2 regions of the Achromobacter sp. RW408 genome follow, and region 2 is predicted to be linked to the other one. Evidence: riboswitches for the same ligand, from Rfam matches in the RefSeq annotation. Region 2 holds a riboswitch; the other holds the start of a gene.
What was found. Region 2 has a riboswitch for glycine ahead of DK459_RS10290 (D-amino acid dehydrogenase). Riboswitches for the same ligand answer to the same signal wherever they lie in the genome.
Positions count from the first base shown of each region.

Region 1: it holds a riboswitch for glycine, as region 2 does, so the genes downstream of both, gcvT (glycine cleavage system aminomethyltransferase GcvT) here and DK459_RS10290 (D-amino acid dehydrogenase) in region 2, are expected to answer to the same signal.

Region 1 is NZ_QHHO01000047.1:489,473-492,673, reverse strand. Features, by position in the region: gene DK459_RS18390 (superoxide dismutase) at 1-486, shown strand, start outside; gene DK459_RS18385 (ZIP family metal transporter) at 514-1,407, shown strand; glycine riboswitch at 1,477-1,569, shown strand; glycine riboswitch at 1,603-1,725, shown strand; gene gcvT (glycine cleavage system aminomethyltransferase GcvT) at 1,809-2,909, shown strand; gene gcvH (glycine cleavage system protein GcvH) at 3,008-3,201, shown strand, end outside.
Region 2 is NZ_QHHO01000046.1:64,299-67,499, forward strand. Features, by position in the region: gene DK459_RS10280 (3-hydroxybutyryl-CoA dehydrogenase) at 1-320, shown strand, start outside; gene ampC (class C beta-lactamase) at 348-1,544, opposite strand; glycine riboswitch at 1,712-1,802, shown strand; glycine riboswitch at 1,804-1,890, shown strand; gene DK459_RS10290 (D-amino acid dehydrogenase) at 1,935-3,164, shown strand.

The sequences.
Region 1 (3,201 bases), on a different contig from region 2:
GAAGGCGCCGGCATCGCCACCGACGAGCCGGTCGAGGCCCTGGTGGCGCGCATCGACCAACTTCCCGAAGCCGTCCGTGGCGCGGTGCGCAACAACGGCGGCGGCCACGCCAACCACAGCCTGTTCTGGTCGGTCATGTCGCCACGGGGCGGGGGCGAGCCCGACGGCGCGCTGGCCCGCGCCATCGACACCGAACTGGGCGGACACGCCGCCTTCCGCGAAGCCTTCACCAAGGCGGCGCTGACGCGCTTCGGCAGCGGCTGGGCCTGGCTCAGCGTGACGCCCGCCGGCAAGCTGGCGGTGGAAAGCAGCGCCAACCAGGACAGCCCGCTGATGCAGGGCAACACGCCGATCCTGGGCCTGGACGTGTGGGAACACGCCTACTATCTCAAGTACCAGAACCGCCGCCCGGAATACATCGGCGCCTTCTACAATGTGATCGATTGGCCCGAGGTGGCGCGCCGCTACGCCGCCGCCGTGGGCTGAGCCGGCATTGCGCGGGGGCAGCGGTCCATGAATACCTTCAGCCGTCATCGCATCCGGCCCGCGGCCACCAGCGTCAGTGTCTGGACGCTGGCGGTGCTGGTCGCCTGCCTGGGCCTGCACCAGATGTGGGTCTATTTCAACGACCACGCGCCGCACGTGGCCGACGCCCTGCTGGGCGGCATGGTCGCCGCGGGCGCCACCGCGGCGGGCACGCTGCCGATCCTGTTCGCGCGCACCATCCCGCAGAAGATGCAGGACAGCATGTTCGGCTTCGGCGCCGGCGTGATGCTGGCCGCCAGCGCCTTCTCGCTGGTGGCGCCGGGCATCGCGGCGGCCGAGGCGCAGGGCGCGGGGCCGTGGGGCGCCGGCCTGACGGTGGGCGCCGCCATCCTGCTGGGGGCGGCGGCGCTGTTGCTGATGGACCGGTTGCTGCCCCACGAGCATTTCATCAAGGGCCGCGAAGGCATCGAGGCCCACCGGCTGCGCCGTACCTGGCTGTTCGTCTTCGCCATCACCCTGCACAACCTGCCCGAAGGCCTGGCCATCGGCGTCGGCTACGCCGGCAACGATCCGGTGCGCGGCACGGCGCTGGCCACCGGCATCGCCATCCAGGACATCCCCGAAGGCCTGGTGGTGGCCGTGGCGTTGATCGCCGCGGGCTACAAGCGCGCGTTCGCGGTGGCACTGGGCATGCTGTCCGGCCTGGTCGAGCCGGTGGGCGCGGTGCTGGGCGCGGCCGTGGTGGGCTGGTCGGCGGCGCTGCTGCCGTGGGGCCTGGGCTTTGCCGCGGGCGCCATGTTGTTCGTGATCAGCCACGAAATCATTCCCGAATCGCACCGCAAGGGGCACGAGGTCTACGCCACCTGCGGGCTGATGCTGGGCTTCGTGCTGATGATGCTGCTGGACACCGCGCTGGGCTGAAGCGGCGCCCGGGCGGCGATCGCGGATCAACAACGGAACCGCGTTTCGCGGTATGCTTTCGGCGCTGTCACGCATGTTGCGGGAGAGAGCGGCCGTTCGCGGCTGCCGCCGAAGGCGCAATTCGCCCGGAATCGCTCAGGTATCCCATACCGCGCATGCTTGCCCTGTCCCGGTTTTCACCGCGCGGACTCGGCAAAGCAGCACTCTGGAGAGACCTGGCGCCGCTGCCCAATCAGGGACATAGCGAGCAGCCCAGGCGCCGAAGGTGCAAACCCGTCACGCGGGGCAACTCTCAGGCAAAAGGACAGAGGGGCGGAAGATTCAGCCGTTGCGTGGGCGCATCCCGTCCGCCGGCGGCATTCCGTAACCCTGGCACCGCTGCCGCTCCGGAGTACCCGCGCATGTCCGCACCCCTCAAACGCACCCCGCTGGCCGAAGAACATATCGCCTCCGGCGCTCGCATGGTCGATTTCGGCGGCTGGGATATGCCCCTGGCCTACGGCTCGCAACTGGAAGAGCACCACGCGGTGCGCCAGGACGCCGGCATGTTCGACGTCTCGCACATGCTCAACGCCGACGTCACGGGCCCCGACGCCTACGCCTTCCTGCAGCGCCTGGTGGCCAACGACGTCGCCAAGCTGACCGTACCGGGCAAGGCGCTCTACACCTGCATGCTGAACCCGCAGGGCGGCGTCATCGACGACCTGATCGTGTACTTCTTCGCGCTCGACGAATGGCGCGTGGTGGTCAACGCCGGCACGGCCGACAAGGACATGGCCTGGATGCAGCGCGTCAAGCAGGCCGGCAAGTTCGACGTCACCATCACGCCGCGCCGCGACCTGGCCATGATCGCCGTGCAGGGCCCCAACGCCCGCGCCAAGGTCTGGGCCGCGCGCCCGGCCTGGCAGGCCGCCAGCGAGCCGCTGACCCCGTTCGTGGCCGCGCGCGTCGGTGACGACACGCTGGTGGCGCGCACCGGTTACACCGGCGAAGACGGCTTCGAAATCGTGCTGCCCGCGGCCGAGGCGGTGCAACTGTGGCGCGACCTGGCGGCCCAGGGCGTGCGTCCGGCGGGCCTGGGCGCGCGCGACACGCTGCGCCTGGAAGCCGGCATGAACCTGTATGGCCAGGACATGGACGAACTGACCCAGCCCGGCGAAGCCGCGCTGACCTGGACGGTGTCCCTGAAGAACCCCGAGCGCCGCTTCATCGGCCGCGACGCGCTGGAGCAGTTCGCCACGCCCGCCGCCTTCGTCGGCCTGAAACTGCAGGAACGCGGCGTGATGCGCGCCCACATGGCGGTGCGCACCAAGAACGGCGTGGGCGAACTCACCAGCGGCACCATGTCGCCGACGCTGGGCGTTTCGATCGGCTTTGCCCGCCTGCCGCAAGGCGTGGTCGCGGGCGACACGGTCGAGGTCGACATCCGCGGCAAGTGGGTGCCCGCCCTGGTCTGCAAGCTGCCGTTTGTCCGTAACGGCAAAGCCGTCGAACACTCGTAAACTCGAAGCTTCGCGCCGGTGGCCGGCCCTGCGGGGCGCGGCCGCCGGCGCGAGGCGCGCAACACCATTTCCTTATCCGAATCCCCCCAGGAGTCCTCATGAGTCTGCCCACCGATCGCAAGTACACCGAGTCCCATGAATGGGTCAAAGCCGAAGGCGACGTGTTCGTCGTCGGCATCACCGATACCGCCCAGGACCAGCTGGGTGACCTGGTCTTCGTCGGCGACGTCAAGGTCGGCGCCAAGCTGAACGCGGGCGAGACCGCCGGCGTGGTCGAGTCGGTCAAGGCCGC
Region 2 (3,201 bases):
GCCTGCGCTTCTCGGTGCTGGGCCTGCTGGAGTTCATCGACTGGGGCGGCGGCGACATCCTCTACTACGCCTCGCGCTACCTGTCCGGCGCGCTCGATGCGCGCTTCGCGGCCCCGGCCATCATCGAACGCAACATGGAACAGGGGCGCAACGGCCTGCGCGAAGGGCAAGGCTTCTACGACTATGGCGGCATGGACGTCGAAGCGTACAAGCTGCGGCGGCTGGGCGAGTTGTGCGCGCGGCTGGAGATCATGGGGTTGCTGCCGAGGTTCGATGGCGCCAGGGCGGCCGGCCAGGCGCCCCCTGCGGCCCGATCCTGAAGGCCGCTGCGCGCCGGGCGGCGGCATTCACGGCGCCAGCGCCTCGAGCACCCGCAGCGCCAACCGCACCCGCGCCTCGTTGGGATAGTTGCGGTTGGCCAGGATCACGATGCCGAGCTTGCGCGACGGCACGAACGCCACGTAGGCGCCAAAGCCATTGGTGGCGCCGGTCTTGTTAACCCACACCGCCTGCTGCGGCGCCAGCGGCGGTTGCTGGGCCTTGACCGGCAGGGTCTCGAACGCGACCTGGGCGGAGTTGCCGCGCACCAGGTCGTCCACCGACACCGGGTAGCGATACTGTTCCCAGATCAGGTCCTGCGTCATCGCGCCCAACTGGTAATAGCCGGTGTGGGTCTCGGCGATGGCGCGCTGCAGCGTGGCGTCGACCGGCGCGGCGCCCAGGTTGATCTCGACGAAACGCAGCATGTCGCGGGCGCTGGACTTCACGCCGTAGGCCTCGTCGGCCAGCACGCCCGGGTTCAGGCGCACCGGCGCGTCCTGCTTGTCGTAGCCCTGGGCGTAGTCGGGCATCTTGCGCGGCGGCACTTCCAGCCAGGTGTCGCGCAGGCCCAGCTTGGGAAACAGCTGCTGCTCCATCGCCGCCACGTAGGACTCGCCCAGCGCGCGCGCCGCCACCACGCCCAGCATGCCGATGCTGGGGTTGGCATAGGTGCGCTTCGTGCCGGGCGCATACTGCGGAGTCCAGGCCTTGAGGTAGTCCATCAGTTGCGCCGTGTTCTGGACCGCGTCCGGCACCTGCAAGGGAAAGCCGCCGGCGGTGTGCGTGGCCAGGTTCACCAGCGTCAGCTTGGCGAATTCGCTGCCTTGCAGCTCGGGCACCCACTTGGCCGGACTGTCGGCCAGCGACAGGCGGCCCGTGGCCTGCGCGTAGGCGGCCAGCGTGACGGTGAAGGTCTTGCTGATCGAACCCAGTTCGAACAGGGTGTCGCTGGAAACGGCGCGGCGCGGCTGGCGCGAGGCGTCGCCATAGTTGAAGAAGCGCTGCTCGCCGTTGTGGCTGACGCCGATGGCCATGCCGTCGATGCCGTATTGGCGCATGACCTCGGCCACCGCGGCGTCGACGGCGGCGGTGGCGCGATCGGCCTTGGCGGGCGTGGATGCGGAGGCCGATGCCGTGGCTGCCTTGGCGGCGGGCGCTTGCGCAACGGCCGGGCTGGCCGAGGCGGTGCCGGCCAGGGCCAGCGCCAACGTCGTGGACAGCAGGGAAATACGGAACATTGCCGGAGCGCGCATGCGGGATCGTCCTTTCGTTTTCTGACCGGCGCGTGCCGCGCGGGTTGGCGCCCAGTGTAGAGCCTATCCGCCTCCTTCCTGGTATTAACCCTGAGTCCCGCTCGCGGCAGATTTTGGCTATTCTCACTGCGTCGATTCAAAACCCCGCAGAAGAGTCCCGTCCCCGTGGCGGGCGCCGACGGAGCAACCGCCCCGGAAACTCTCAGGCAACAGGACTGCGCGGTCTAGACAATCTGGAGAGAGGCGCCTGGCGCCCACCGAAGGGGAACCCGCGCCCTCGCGCCCGGGTGAAGCTCTCAGGTACAGAGACAGATGGGGTGCCGCGATCATCGGATCGTGGCCACGCCATCTGGAGCCATCATGCCCCGCATCGCCATCATCGGCGCCGGTATCACCGGCGTCACGTCCGCCTACGCCTTGAGCAAACTGGGCTACGACGTCACCGTCTACGACCGTCAGCGCTATCCCGCCATGGAGACGTCCTACGCCAACGGCGGCCAGTTGTCCGCCAGCAATGCCGAAGTCTGGAACAGCGCCGCCACCATCATGAAGGGCCTGCGCTGGCTCGGCCGCCACGACGCGCCGCTGCTGCTCAATCCGCGTCCGAGCTGGCACAAGTATTCATGGCTGGCCCAGTTCATGGGGCAGATCCGCAACTATCGCCAGAACACCATCGCCACCACGCGCATGGCGATCGAGGCGCGCCAGCACCTGTACGCCATGGCCGAGGAGGAAGGCATCGATTTCGACCTGGAGCGCCGCGGCATCCTGCACATCTACCACGATGCCGCCAGCTTCGAGACCGCGCGCCGCGCCAACGCGCTGCTGCGCGAAGGCGGGCTGGAGCGGCACGCCGTCACGCCGGAGGAAATCCGCGGCATCGAGCCGACGCTGCAAACGCCCTGCCACGGCGGCTTCTATACGCCGTCCGACGCCACCGGCGACATCCACAAGTTCACCAGCGGCCTGGCGCGGGCCTGCGCGCGCCGCGGCGTGCGCTTCGAACAGGATGCCGACATCCGCGCCATCAGCCGCGACGGCCTGCCCTACGTGCTGGACCTGGCGCGCGAAGACGGCAGGCGGCGCGAGCAGCACGAAACCGACGCCATCGTGGTCTGCGCCGGTGCCGCCAGTCGCCAGTTCGCGCGGCAATTGGGCGACAGGCTGAACATCTACCCGGTCAAGGGCTATTCGATCAGCGTGCACCTGGACGACGCCGCCAGCCAGGCCGCCGCGCCCAACGTGAGCCTGCTGGACGAGGCCGCCAAGATCGTCACCAGCCGCCTGGGCGACCGTTTCCGCGTGGCCGGCACGGCCGAGTTCAATGGCTTCAACCTGGACATCCGCGCCGAGCGCATCCAGCCGCTGGTGGACTGGACCCGCCGCCACTTTCCCGGCGTGCGCACGGCGCGCGTGGTGCCGTGGTGCGGGTTGCGGCCGATGATGCCCGACATGATGCCGCGCGTCGGCCCCGGCAAGCGGCCCGGCGTGTTCTACAACACCGGCCATGGGCACCTGGGCTGGACGCTGTCGGCGGCCACGGCGCAGATGCTGGCGGCGAGCGTGCGGGAGGGGGTGGGACTGTCGTAAAGCCATTGCGGCAGAGCACAGGCCGGGAGCGGGCCCG